2 regions of the Inquilinus sp. NPDC058860 genome follow, and region 2 is predicted to be linked to the other one. Evidence: predicted binding sites of a transcription regulator. Region 2 holds the regulator's gene; the other holds the start of a gene.
What was found. The regulator LexA, encoded in region 2, represses DNA repair genes until DNA is damaged. The targets are predictions, from matches to a motif close to ATGTTCTANTTTGGTTC.

Region 1 (7,177 bases), on a different contig from region 2:
AGACTGAAGGCGACGTTGTCGGCGACCGAAAGATGCGGAAACAGGGCGTAGGACTGGAACATCATCGCCGTGCCGCGCCGGGCCGGCGGCCGGTCGGTGACGTTGGCGGGGCCGAGGATGATGTCGCCGTCCGACACCGCCTCATGCCCCGCGACCATGCGCAGGGTCGAGGTCTTGCCGCAGCCGGAGGGGCCCAGCAGGCAGCAATAGGTGCCGGCCGGGATCCTCAGGTCGATGCCGTCCACGGCGACGGTGCCGCCGTAGCGCTTGGTCACCTTCACCAGCTCGAGATCTGCGCCGCCCATCCGCTCTCCCTTTCGGGACAACGGAGGAGCAAGCGCCGTGCCAAACGCCCGGCGCCGCGAGTCCCGCCGTAGGGAGACGCATCGGGGATCGGCAACCGCCTACGCTTTGGGCAACTGCATACGGACGGCCTGAAGATTGTGCACAATCACAACAAGACAAGAATACAATCTTGAGCGCCGCTGCCCTGCATGGGATGGTGGAACGGGACGAGTCGCGGCCACTCCGCCGCGGCTCGTCGCCGGAGCGGAAGAATGGACACGATCGAGACCGTCGGCACGCTGGCCGGAACCCGCGACATCCCCGACCGCGGCGCGCGGGCGGCCGCGATCTACCGCTCGATCCTGGACGCGATCGTCGAGCACCGGCTGCCGCCGCGCACCAAGCTGTCGGAGGACGAGATCGGCACCGCCTTCGGTGTCAGCCGCACCATCGTCCGCTCCGCCCTGCAGGCGCTGGCGCATCAGCACATGGTGGTGATCGAGAAGAACCGCGGCGCCTTCGTCGCGGCGCCTTCGATCGAGGAGGCGCGCGAGGTGTTCGAGGCGCGTCGGACGCTGGAGGCCGCGATCGCCCGCCGTGCCGCCGAGCGCACCGTGCCGGCCGACATCGAGCGGCTGGAGCGGCACCTGGCCGACGAGGCGGAGGCGCTGCGCCGGGGCGACCGGCCGCGCGCCATCCAGCTCTCCGGCCTGTTCCATCTCGGCATCGCCGAGATCGCCCGGCAGCGGGTGATGGAGCGGTTCCTGCGCGAGCTGGTGTCGCGCGCCTCGCTGGTCATCGCCTTGTACGGCCGCAGCGGCGCCTCGGCCTGCGGCAACGCCGAGCACGGGGCGATCTTGCAGGCGCTGGCCCGACACGATGCCGACCGCGCCGGCGCCGCCATGCTGGACCATCTGACCCATATCGAGCAGGACCTCGACCTCGCCCCGGCCGAGGCCGGCCCGGTCGACCTCGCGGCAGTGCTTCGGAGAGACCGTCTGACCTAATCCAGCGAGATCATCGCGGCCCGCCGGCTGGTGACCTCGTCCCGCGCCCTGGCCTCGGAGGCCGCCTTGGCGCGCCGGTGCCCCCTGAACATCTCGAGCAGATCGGCGATCCAGCCCCCCGGCCGGAAGGCTTCGATCGTGGTCGGGTGCCAGTCGTCATAGGCGGCGCCCGGCTTGCTCGCCATCGATACCCCGAGCACCGTCGTGCCGCCCCAGGACAGATAGGCCTCGCCGCGGCTGTCGGCATGCGGGTCCGGATGGGACGACGCATGCTCCTTGAACGCGATGCCGTAGGGCCGACCTCGATAGCGGAAAGTCACCGCAAAGTCCTTCATGTGGTCTGCGGTGATGTCGAGGTCGGAGTATTCGGCCGGCACCGGCCGGGTCTGGTCATGGCACGACCAAGCCGTGAAACGGCGGACGTCCCAGACCAGAGCGCACAGCGCCTCGCCGATCCCGCTGTTCTCCATGAACCGCTGCGCCTCGGCCACCCTGGCCCGCTCCTCAGCGGTACAGGCCAGGCACGCGTTCCGCTCTTCCTGCTCGAGCTGTCGGGCTTTCTCCCTGAACTCGTCGACCAGGGACCGCCACTTCTCCAGATGAGCGCTTCCCATAGCAGCCTCCGTTTCGGCCACGTCAACGATGGTGCGCCATTTTCGCGGGATTGCAAGGGGTTGCAGCCCGCCAGGACGGCCAGGGCTTGACAAGCCAGGCCATATGTTCTCTTTTTGTTCTAGCTTCGCCTGATCGGCCGCGGGCCATGACAGCCACCATCCTCCATGCGGACCTGGACGCCTTCTACGCGTCGGTCGAGCAGCTGCTGGACCCGTCGCTGCGCGGCAGGCCGGTCGCGGTCGGCGGCGGGGTGGTGCTGGCCGCTTCCTACGAGGCCAAGGCCTTCGGCGTTCGCGGCGGCATGCCGGGGCGACGGGCGCGCGAGCTGTGCCCGCAGCTGGTCTTCGTCGCCGGCCATTTCCGGGAGTATCAGCGGCTGGGCGATGCCGCGATCAGGGTGCTCGGGGATTTCACGCCGCTGGTCGAGCGGATCTCCATCGACGAGGCCTTCGCCGACGTCGCCGGGTGCACCCATCTGTTCGGCCCGCCGGCCGAGATCGCCCGGACCATCCGGCGGCGGGTGCGGGCGGAGCTCGGCCTGCCGATCTCGATCGGCGTGGCGCGCACCAAGCACCTGGCCAAGATCGCCTCGCAAGTGGCCAAGCCGGACGGGCTTGTCGTCGTCGATCCCGAGGCGGAGCCCGCCTTCCTGCGCGACCTGCCGGTCGAGCTGATGTGGGGTGTCGGCCCGGTCAGCAAGGCGCGGCTGGCGGAGAGCGGCGTGCACACCATCGGCCAGCTGGCGGAAATGCCGGGATGGTCGCTGGAGCGGCTGCTCGGCCGCGCGGCCGGGGAAAAGCTGTCGGCGCTGGCCTGGAACCGCGATCCGCGGGCGATCGAGACGCGGCGGCGGTCGCATTCGGCCGGGGCGCAATCCGCGCTCGGCCGGAAGCCGGCCGAGGAGCGGGTGTTCGTGCCCACGCTGCGCCATCTCGCCGACCGGGTCGCCACCCGGCTGCGGGCCAAGTCCCGGCCCGGTCGGACCATCACCGTCCGCGTCCGTTTCGCCGACCTGCGCTCGGTCACGCGCGCCGTGACGCTGGATGCGCCGGTCTCGGCGACCACGATCCTGGCCGAGATCGCCGAGGAGCTGGTGCGCGGGGTGCTGGCGCAGCATCCCGAGGAGAAGACGATCTCGCTGCTCGCGATCTCGGTGTCGCATCTCGAGGACCGGCCGCAGCTGCAGCTGGAACTGCCGCTCGGGCTCGCCGACGAGCGGCGTCGGCCCGGCACCGGGAGAGGGCTGGCGCGCTGGAAGGCGGACCGTGCCGTCGACGCGATCCGCGAACGGTTCGGATGGCGGGCGGTCGGCTACGGTTCGGTCGTGCTGGAACCGTCGCGATCCGTCCCCGACGCCTTCCGCGAGCTCGCCGAGAAGGACCTCTGACCGTTACCGCGGCGCGCGGATCTGCCGCTTCGCTTCCGCCGCGAGCGGATGGTTCGCATAGGCCCGGGCGAAGTCGCGATAGGCTTCGGCCGTGCCGGCGCGGCGGGCGGCGTCGAACGCGGCATAGACCGCGGCGTCCGGGTCGTTGGCCAGGGGGCGCGCATCCGGCGCAGGCCGCCGCTGCAGCCGGCGCCACGCTTCGTCCGCCAGGGCATGTTCGGGATGCCGCGCGATGAAGCGGATCAGCGCCGCGTTCGAGCCCTCGTCGACGGCCCCGCGAAACTCCCGGGCGATCACTGCCTGCTCGTCCGGCGGCCGCGCCATATCGGTTTGCGCCGACATCCACCCGTCCTCCCGCAGCACGTCACCGGCAATGGCGATGCCGGCCCGCCAGGGCAGCACGACGGACGACAAGGACAGGACAAGACAGGCAAACACCCGGCCTCGCGCTTCCATTGTCCTCGCCACCTCGATCACACGTATCACCAATGTCCAGCCGCCTGACTTCTCCGGACCGGAATGATCCGAATTTGAGTTCAAAACTATGGCAAATCCATGGGCGAGATCGGAATCAATATTTTAGGAAATTATTCAGGATCCTTTCTTGATCAGCATACAATGTTAAATCATACAATTCGGATTTTTGCTCCACTTCTTGACTTTGTAAAAAATTTAATGCATAATTTCCAAGATAGGAAAAGATCGTTTCCCTTGGGACGGATTGCGAGGACCAGAAGATCGGCACGAACTTTTTGGTGCCAAAGCCAAAATCAAGACATCTTCGCAACATGATCTCATGCCACATTCAACGTGGGCCCGAATCTCTGCTCATCGAACGCGACTTCGGAGCCTGAACGATCGTCTCTTCAATCATAACAAGTTGCGGATTCTCACTGAAAGGTTGCGGTTCTTCACCATGTAGGGGAGACCCGGTATGAAATCGTCGCAAATTCCTGCATATGACCTCCTGATTTCGGAAACCGATCCTTTCCATGACCCCTTGGCCTGGTCGCTGCAGCGGAAATGGTCGAGCGACCTGCTGTACCACCAGACCTTCTCCGACGCGTCCCGCCTGGACGCGGTCCTGGCCAATGGCGGCGCCCTTGCGGATGCCATTCGCGCGGAACTCGGCGACCGCTCCGACGGGTACGTGGTCCATGCCCCTGTGTCGGGCACCGCGACCGGCGCGCCGAAGCCGGAGGAGAACGGCTCGGGCGACACCACCGCGGCCGTGGCCGCGTCCGGCAACCAGCAGATCGACGGGCTGCTGAGCGGCGTCCGCTGGTCGGACGGCTTCATCACCTACAGCGATCCGGATGCGGTGAGCGATTACCAGGCCGGCCACCCCGAAGCGTTCAGCGGCTTCGCGCAGATGACGGCGCAGCAGATGATCGCCGTCCACTTCGCGCTGAATGCCGATATCTTTACCCAGCCCTCCGGCGCTTTCGGCTTCGCGGTCGAAGGCTTCACCAATCTCAGCATCAGCTATGCCGGCAGCGGCTCGGGGCTCGGCACGATCCGCGTCGTCAACACCACCAACCCCAGCACGGCCTACGCCTACTACCCGGCCAACCAGGTCTATGGCGGCGACGCCTTCTTCGGGCCCAGCGGCGACCTGCCGACCGCCGGCAACTACGACTGGCACACCGTGATCCATGAGCTCGGCCATGCGCTGGGCCTGAAGCACGGCCACGAGACCAACGTCTTCGGCGCCCTGCCGGCCGACCGCGATTCGCTCGAATACTCGGTGATGACGTACCGCACCTTCATCGGCGACGATTCGAGCGGCTACAACTATGAGACCTGGGGCGCGCCCCAGACCTTCATGATGCTGGACATCGCCGCCCTGCAATACATGTACGGCGCGGATTTCACCACCAATTCCGGCAACACCACCTATACCTGGAGCCCGACCGACGGCACCACCTTCGTGAACGGCGCCATCGCCATCGATCCGGGCGGCAACCGCATCTTCGCGACGATCTGGGACGGCGACGGCGTCGACACCTATGACCTGTCGAACTACACCACCAATCTGAGCCTGGACCTGAACCCGGGCGGCCATTCCGTCTTCTCCTCGGCCCAGCTCGCCAATCTCGGCGGCGGCCCGAACGGCGGCTATGCCCGCGGCAACATCTTCAATGCCCTGCTGTTCAACGGGGATTCCCGGTCCTACATCGAGAATGCCAATGGCGGCAGCGGCAACGACACCATCCAGGGCAACGCCGTCGGCAACCTGCTGAACGGCAATGCCGGGAACGATTTCCTGTATGGCGGGTCCGGCACCGACACGATCAACGGCGGCGCCGGCAACGACTGGATCGAGGGCGGCTTCAACGCCGACACCGTCAATGGCGGTGACGGCGACGACACCTTCTACGTGCGCCAGGGCGAGTTCGGCGACAACACCACCGGCGGCGCAGGGATCGATACTCTCGATCTCAGCAACTACACGGCGACCTATGGCTCGATCGTGAACCTCGCCGGCGGGACCTACAACTTCTCCCCCTCCTTCGGCGGCCCCTACACGATCACCGGGGTGGAGAACGTCAACGGCACGCAGCTCGTCGACACGATCATCGGCGACGGCACCAGCAACACGATCTTCGGCAACGACGGCAATGATGACCTGCAAGGCGGCGCGGGCAACGACGTCGTCAGCGGCGGCAACGGCGACGACCTGATCCAGGGCGGCGCCGGCAATGACGTGCTGACCGCCGGATCGGGCAAGGACCAGATCTACGGCAATGACGGCAACGATCGCTTCTACATCGAGGCCGGATGGAATGCCGGCATCGGCGAGGCCTTCTTCGGCGGCGCCGGCATCGACACCTTCGATGCGTCGACCGTGGCCTTCGTCGGCTTCTCCGCCACGATCAACCTGCAGGACGGCATCTTCACCGACAGCAATTTCTCCGGATACGAGATCTGGCTGTCGAGCGTCGAGAACGCCATCGCCACCGACGAGAACGACACCGTCACCGGCTCAGGCGAGAACAACCTGCTCGATCTCGGCGACGGGAACGACACGGGCTCGGGGCTCGGCGGCGACGATACCCTGCTCGGCGGCGGTGGGGCCGATACGCTGGATGGCGGCACCGGCAATGACGATCTCTTCGGCGATGCCGGCGACGACATCCTGCGCGGCGGCAGCGGAGCCGACGACCTCAACGGCGGGGCGGGCGTCGACATCGCCAGCTACTCCGAGAGCGCCGTCGGGGTGACGGTCGACCTGGTCGCCGGTACCGGCCTTGGCGGAAACGCCCAGGGCGATACCCTGCTCGGCATCGAAAATGTCAACGGCAGTCAGGGCAACGATACGCTGACCGGAGATGCGGCTGCCAACGTGCTGCGCGGCATGAACGGCAACGACATCCTCCGGAGCAGTGCCGGCGCCGACACCATGAACGGCGAAGGCGGCACGGATCTCGCCAGCTACTACAACAGCATCGCCGCGGTGAATGTGGACCTGACCGCCGGAACCGGTTCCGGCGGCTATTCCAACCTCGATATCTTGATCGGCATCGAGAACCTCTACGGCAGCCAGTTCAACGACACACTGGTCGGCAGCGCCGGCGCCAACGTGCTGCAAGGCTACAATGGCAAGGACACACTGACCGGCAACGGCGGGGCGGACCGTTTCGTCTACGGTTCGACCGGCGCCAGCGCAGTCGGTGCGAATCGCGACGTCATCACCGATTTCAGCCACGCCCAGGCTGACCGGATCGACCTGTCCGGAATCGACGCCAACACCGGGGCGGCCGGCAACCAGGCCTTCGCCTTCATCGGTTCCGGCGCCTTTACCGGTGTGGCGGGGCAGTTGCGCTTCGCGGTGTCGGGCGGCCAGACCGTCGTTGCCGGCGACGTCAACGGCGACGGCGCC
Region 2 (7,177 bases):
GCCGTCGATCTGCCGGTGCTGCGCAAGGACTTCATGATCGATCCCTACCAGGTCGTCGAGGCCCGGGCGCTCGGCGCCGACTGCATCCTCCTGATCATGGCGGCGCTGGACGATGCCACCGCGCGGGAGCTGGAGCAGGCGGCGATCGACATCGGCCTGGACGTGCTGGTCGAGGTGCATGACGCGGCCGAGCTGGACCGGGCCTTGAAGCTGCGCTCGCCGTTGCTCGGCATCAACAACCGCAACCTCAAGACCCTGCAGGTCGACCTCGCCACCACCGAGGCGCTGGCGGCGCAGGTGCCGGGCGACCGGCTGCTGGTGGCCGAGAGCGGGCTGTCCGCCCCGGCCGACCTGGCCCGGATGGCCCGCGTCGGCGCCACCACCTTCCTGATCGGCGAAAGCCTGATGCGCCACGACGACGTCGCCGCCGCCACCCGCTCCCTGCTCACGCCGGACGCGAGGTCCTCGGCGGCATGACCGGCGAGCTGACCCATTTCGATTCGGCCGGCCAGGCGCGCATGGTCGACGTCTCCGGCAAGGACACGACGGTGCGGGTGGCGCGGGCCGGCTGCCGGGTGGAGATGAAGCCGGAGACGCTGGCCCTGATCGCCTCCGGCGGCCATGCCAAGGGCGACGTGCTGGGCATCGCCCGCATCGCCGGCATCATGGCGGCCAAGCGCACATCCGACCTGATCCCGCTGTGCCACCCGCTGCCGCTGTCCAGCGTCGAGCTGGCGCTGCGCTGCGACGCCGAGCACAGCCGGGTCGAGATCGAGGCCACGGTCAAGGTCACCCATCGCACCGGGGTGGAGATGGAGGCGCTGACCGCGGCCTCGGTCGCCGCCCTGACCGTCTACGACATGTGCAAGGCGGTCGACCGCGGCATGGTCGTGACCGACCTCCGGCTGCTGCACAAATCCGGCGGCCGGTCGGGCACCTGGGAGGCCCAGCCATGATCCCGGTCGCCGAGGCCCGCGCCCGCATCCTCGCCGCCTTCGCCGCCCTGCCGGCCGAGACCGTGCCCCTGCCCGCCGGGCTGGGCCGGATCCTGGCCGAGCCGGTGGCGGCGCGGCTGACCCAGCCGCCGCTCGACGTCTCCGCCATGGACGGCTGGGCGGTGCGGGCCGCCGATGTCGCCGCCGTGCCGGCGACGCTGCGGCGGATCGGCGAGGTTCCGGCCGGCGGTCGCTTCGAGGGCTCGGTCGATCCCGGACAATGCGTCCGCATCTTCACCGGCGCGCCGCTGCCGGACGGCGCCGACGCCGTGGTGCTGCAGGAGGACACCGACGCCGAGGGCGACCGGGTCACGGTGCGCGAGGGCGTCGCCGCCGGCCGCCATGTGCGCAAGGCCGGCCTCGACTTCCGCGCCGGCGAGGTGCTGCTGCAGCCCGGCCGGCGCCTGACCGCGCGCGACATCGGCATCGCCGCCTCGGCCAACCATCCCTGGCTGCGGGTGCGACGCCGGCCGCGCGTGGCGGTGCTGGCGACCGGCGACGAGATCGTGCTGCCGGGCGAGGCGCTGGGCCCCAGCCAGATCGTCAGCTCCAACACCCATGCCCTGGCCGCCCTGATCCGCAGCTGCGGCGGCGAGCCGGTCGATCTCGGCATCGCCCGCGACAATGCCGACTCGCTGGCGACGCTGGCGGCCGGCGCCCATGGCGCCGACCTGATCGTCACCACCGGCGGCGCCTCGGTCGGCGAGCACGACCTGATCCGCTCGGTGCTGGGCGAGCGCGGCCTGGCGCTCGACTTCTGGAAGATCGCGATGCGGCCGGGCAAGCCGCTGATCTTCGGCCGGCTTGGCGACACGCCGCTGCTCGGCCTGCCCGGCAACCCGGTATCGACCATGGTCTGCGGCTGGCTGTTCCTGCGCCCGGCGGTCTGGGCCCTGCAGGGGGCCGAGGCGCCGGAGAACCGCGTCACTGCGACGCTGGGCCGCGACCTGCCGGCCAATGACGGGCGCGAGGATTATCTGCGGGCGCGGATCGAACGCACGGATTCCGGTTATGTCGCCACTCCGTTCCCGACCCAGGACAGCTCGATGCTGTCGCTGCTGGCCGCGGCCGACGGGCTGGTGATCCGCCCTCCCCGCGCCCCGGCTGCGGCGCGCGGCGGCGCCGTGGAGGCGGTGCTGTTCGGCGACGGGATCTGACGCGCCGATCGTTACAAGGAAGTAAAGAACCGACGGTGCCACAGTTAGGCGCTTGTGTTTTTGTTTTGTTCCTCCTAATGTTCTCTCCAGGGATTCGGCCGCGCCGCGGCCTCTGCGAACGGAGGATGCCTTGCTGACGCGAAAGCAACAGGAGTTGTTGTTGTTCGTTCACCGCCGCCTGGAGGCGGACGGCGTCAGTCCATCCTTCGACGAGATGAAGGATGCCCTGGCCCTGAAGTCGAAATCGGGCATCCATCGACTGATCACCGGCCTCGAGGAACGCGGTTTTATTCGGCGGCTGCCGCATCGGGCGAGGGCGCTGGAGGTGCTGCGACTGCCGGACTGCCTGAAGTCGGACGCGCCGGCGACGGCCCCGGCCGAGGACGACAATGTCGTTCCCTTCCGGCCGGTGCGGTCCGATGCCGCCCTGCCCGGCCGCAAGCTGGAACGCGCCGATCTCGCCGGCCCCGAGCACGGCGTGCGCCTGCCGCTCTATGGCCGGATCGCCGCCGGCATGCCGATCGAGGCGCTGCGCGACCATTCCAATTATGCCGAGGTGCCGGTCTCGCTGCTCGGCCCGGGCGAGCACTACGCCCTGGAAGTCGCCGGCGACAGCATGGTCGAGGCCGGGATCCTGGACGGTGACACCGTCATCATCAAACGTTGCGACGCGGCCGATCCCGGCATCATCGTGGTCGCCCTGGTCGACGACAACGAGGTGACGCTGAAACGGCTGCGCAAGAAGGGCGCCTCGGTCGGGCTGGAGGCCGCCAACCCAGCCTATGAGACCCGCTACTTGCCCTCCGATCGCGTCCGCATCCAGGGGCGTCTGGTCGGGCTGCTGCGGACCTATTCGTAAGATCAGGCGACGACCGACCCGACGGGCCGCTGCAGGCTGCCCGCGGGCGCAGTCCGGACTTGCCGGATAGTGCTTTGTCCGGTCCTCTGTGCAGCGTTCCGCAACGCACCGGACGTCCGTGCATGATTCCGCGCCGATCGCTGCTTCGCCTGCTGGCACTCGCCCTGCCCTGTGTCGGCATCTTCGCCGGCGTTCCGGCACAGGCCGCCGGCATCTACCGCACCTCCGGCGACTGCGACGGCTTTCCGAAGGTCTCGCTTCGCACCCCCGACGGGCTCTGCGTCGGCCTCGTCGCGTCCAGGCTCGGCTTCACGCGCGGCGTGGCCGTGATCGGGGACGACATCTACGTCGCCGACATGGGCAGCTGGGAGAAGGGACGAGGCCGGCTGCTGCGCCTCCCCGAGGGCGGGCGCGGGGCGCCGCAGGTGCTGCTGACCAGGCTGGACCGGCCGAACGGCCTGGTGCCGACGGCGGACGGGACGCTGCTGCTCGGCCTGGCCGGCCGGGTCGTGTCCGTCGACCCGAAGGCAGAGCAGCCGGCCGCCGCGCTGCGCGACGTGGTGACCGGCCTGCCGAACGATGGCCGCCATCCCCTCGCCGCACTGGCCCTGGCGTCGGACGGCGCCCTCTTCGTCAATGTCGGTTCCGCGACCGATCACTGCGAGCGCGCCGACGATTCGGCCCCGGATCCCGCCAAGCCCTGCCCGGAGACCGGGGGCACGCCGCCGCGCGGCAGCGTCCTGCGCGTGGCGGCCGACGCCCTTCCCGCGGATGCCCGCACGCTCGCCCCTTTCGCCCGCGGGCTGCGCAACAGCATGGCGCTCGCGGTGCTGCCGAACGGCACGCCGCTGGCCCTGGTGAATGCGCGGGACGCCATCGACCAGGCCGATCCCGGCCTGTCCGACGAGGCGCTGCCGCATGATTTCTACACCGTGCTTCGCGAGAACGCCGATTACGGTTGGCCCTATTGCTACGATGACCGCAAGCCCAGCCCCGAATACCCGCATTTCGACTGCAGCCGGGTCGAGGTGCCGACCCTGCTGCTGCCGCCGCATGCCGCGCCCCTCGGCATGCTCGTCTATCGCGGATCGGCGCTGCCGGGCCTCGAGGGCCGGGTGCTGATGACCTATCACGGCTATCGCGACACCGGGCACCGGGTCGTGGCGCTGGCGATCGACGATCGGGGCCTTCCACAGGGCGAGCCGCAGCCGCTCGTCTCGGGCTGGGACGCCGCCAAGGGCGTGAGGCCGCAGGGCGCGCCGCTCGGCTTGGCCGAGCTGGCGGATGGCAGCGTCCTGATCAGCGAGGACCACAACGGGACGCTGCTGCGCCTCGCCCGCGCCCGGCCGGCCGCGTCGCCTTGATCGGGCGCGGACTCGAGGGCGGCGGGCCATGAGCGGCCGGACCCGGCATCGGGCCGGCGGCGCCGAACGGGTCACGGCGCAGCAGGTCGCCGAGGCGGCCGGCGTGTCGATCTCGGCCGTTTCCCGCACCTTCACCAAGGACGCCAGCGTCTCGCCCCGGATGCGGGCCCGCGTGCTGGCCGCCGCCGAGGCGCTGGGCTATCGCCCCAACCAGCTGGCGCGCAGCCTGATGACCGGCCGGACCGAGCTGGTCGGGCTGGTCTCGAGCCATTTCGCCAATCCCGCCTTCATGGACGTGTTCGACCTGTTCACGCGGGAGCTGCAGCGCCGCGGGCTGCGGCCGCTGATCGCCAACCTGTCGGAGGACGGCGGCGCCGGCTCCGCCCTCGACATGATGCTACAATACAGCGTCGACGCGGTGCTGATCGCCACCTCCGCGCCGCCGGAGGGCTTTGCCGAGTCCTGCGCCCGCGCCGGGCTGCCGGTGGTGCATGTGTTCGGCCGGGCGGAGGCGTCGGTGCCGGTGGTGACGGTCGACAATGTCGCGGGCGGACGCCTGGTCGCCGAGGCGATGCTGGCGCGCGGCCTGCGGCAGCTGGCCTTCCTGGGCGGAGCCGCGGCCGATTCGTCGTCGATCGACCGCGCCGCGGGCTTCGCCCAGGGGCTGACAGCGGCAGGCCTGCGGCCCCTGGCCGTGGAGTTCGCCGGCGACTATTCGCATGAGCACGGCCGCCGCGGCCTGCACGCCTTGCTCGACCGGTACCGGCCGCAGGCGGTGTTCTGCGGCGACGACATTCTCGCGCTCGGCGCCCTCGACGCCTGCCGCGAACGCGGTCTGGCCGTGCCAAAGGACATCGGCATCGTCGGCTTCGACGACATGACGCTGGCCGCCTGGCCCGGCTATCGCCTGACCACTGTCCGCCAGCCGATGGCCGAGATGGTGCGCCACGCCATCGGCCAGATCGCCGCCCGGCTCGCCGATTCCAACCACCGGATCGAAGGCCGGCTGTTCGACATCGCCCTGGTCGAGCGCGACAGCCTCTAGGCGCCGGTTCTCAACCCTTCCAGATACCGCATCAGCTGTCGCGCGCAGGCTTCCAGCGGCGCGGCGTCCTGCTGCGCCTTGGCCTGGGCCATCGCCCCGGAATAGGCGGCGACGATGAAGGCGGCGAGGTCGTCGGCATCCGCCAGGGCCAGCCGGCCGGCCGCCTGGTCGGCGCGCAGCCGCGCGGCAAGCGCCGCCCGCCAGGCCGCGAACACCGCATCCATCGCCGCGCGGAACTCCGGATCGGCCAGGGACAGCTCCAGCGCCAGGTTGTTCAGCGGACAGCCGGAGACGGCGCCGCGCCGCCGCAGCCCCGCGGCGATCCGGCCGAACACGCCGGCGATGCCGTCGATCGCGTCCGGCGCCGTGCGGACCGGCTCGATCCAGGTCTCCTCCACCTCGCCCGCCACCCGGTCGCGGATGACGGCGAGGCCGAGCGCCTTCTTGGTCGGAAAGTGGTGATACAGCGCCCCGCCGGTCACCCCGGCCTCGCGCATCAGCTCGTGCATGCCGGTGCCCTGGTAGCCACGGGACTGGAACGCCTCCGCCGCCACGTCCAGCAGGCGCCGGCGCGTGCCCTCGGGGTCGTAGCTGCGCTTCTGCCTGCCGTCGGTCATGCGCCCACCGTAGCAGATTGACTCAACCGGACAATCAGTCTGTTCTGAAACCGGACAACCGGTCTGTTTGACGGAGGGGCGATCATGAACGGGACCTTCAGCCCGATCGTGGAGTTGCGACGATACACGCTGCATCCGGGGCAGCGGGACGTGCTGATCACGCTGTTCGACCGCGAGTTCGTCGAGACGCAGGAGGCGGCCGGGATGGATGTGATCGGCCAGTTCCGCGACCTCGATGCGCCCGACCATTTCGTCTGGCTGCGCGGCTTCCCGAACCTGCGGTCGCGGACGGAGTCACTGCGTGCCTTCTATGGCGGACCGGTGTGGCAGGCGCATCGCAGCGCCGCCAATGCCGCCATGATCGATTCGGACGACGTGCTGCTGCTGCGGCCGGCGCGTCCACAGTCCGGCTTCCTGCTCGGCCGCGACCGCCCTGCCCCGGGCAGCGATGCGGGCTCGGACGGACTCATCGTGGCTACGACCTGGCACCTTCGGCCGGAGGCGGAGGCCGGGTTTCCGAAGGTGTTCGATGCCGTTCTGATCCCCATGCTGCGCGATGCCGGCATGCCGGTCCTGGCCAGCTTCGTCAGCGAGCACGGCGAGAACGGCTTCCCGGCCCTGCCGGTGCGCGAGGACGCCCGCGCCTTCGTCTGGTTCTCCCGCGTCCCGGACCGGGCTGCCTATGAGCGCCATGGCCTCGTCCCCGGCCTCGCCGAGGCGCTGCGGCCGCATCTGGACCGGCCGCCGCAGGTCGCGCTGCTGTCGCCGACCGCGCGGTCGCGGCTGAGGCCGTAGGTTGGGTTCGCGCATGCGAACCCAACATCGCGCAGCCCGAGCCATTGTTGGGTTCGCGTGCTGCGAACCCAACCTACGCCTTATATCTCCGAGATCCGCACCCACGTCCGCTCGCGGGCCGAGCGCAGGGCGGCGGCGGTCACGCGGTCGACCTCCCAGCCGTCGCGGAAGGTCGGCCAGACCGGGCGGCCGGTGGCCACCGCCTCCAGGAAGTCGCGCGCCTCGATCGCGATCTGCTCGTTGTAGCCGGTGCCGTGGCCGACGCCCTGGTTGAAGGCCAGGTAGTCGGGATGCGCCGGCCCGGTCAGCAGCCGCTGGAAGCCCTGGCGCGCCGCCGGCCGCGCG

Region 1: dinB (DNA polymerase IV) is a predicted target of LexA. The motif match lies at 2,010-2,026, and genes of this name have one in related genera.

The regions. Positions count from the first base shown of each region.
Region 1 is NZ_JBHYMS010000035.1:59,608-66,784, forward strand. It holds gene ACFW16_RS22415 (ABC transporter ATP-binding protein) at 1-305, opposite strand, end outside; gene ACFW16_RS22420 (GntR family transcriptional regulator) at 558-1,292, shown strand; gene ACFW16_RS22425 (hypothetical protein) at 1,289-1,906, opposite strand; gene dinB (DNA polymerase IV) at 2,053-3,294, shown strand; gene ACFW16_RS22435 (hypothetical protein) at 3,298-3,771, opposite strand; gene ACFW16_RS22440 (M10 family metallopeptidase C-terminal domain-containing protein) at 4,295-7,177, shown strand, end outside.
Region 2 is NZ_JBHYMS010000019.1:34,342-41,518, reverse strand. It holds gene trpC (indole-3-glycerol phosphate synthase TrpC) at 1-477, shown strand, start outside; gene moaC (cyclic pyranopterin monophosphate synthase MoaC) at 474-956, shown strand; gene glp (gephyrin-like molybdotransferase Glp) at 953-2,152, shown strand; gene lexA (transcriptional repressor LexA) at 2,283-3,011, shown strand; gene ACFW16_RS15365 (PQQ-dependent sugar dehydrogenase) at 3,134-4,375, shown strand; gene ACFW16_RS15360 (LacI family DNA-binding transcriptional regulator) at 4,404-5,420, shown strand; gene ACFW16_RS15355 (TetR/AcrR family transcriptional regulator) at 5,417-6,037, opposite strand; gene ACFW16_RS15350 (NIPSNAP family protein) at 6,122-6,832, shown strand; gene ACFW16_RS15345 (Gfo/Idh/MocA family protein) at 6,913-7,177, opposite strand, start outside.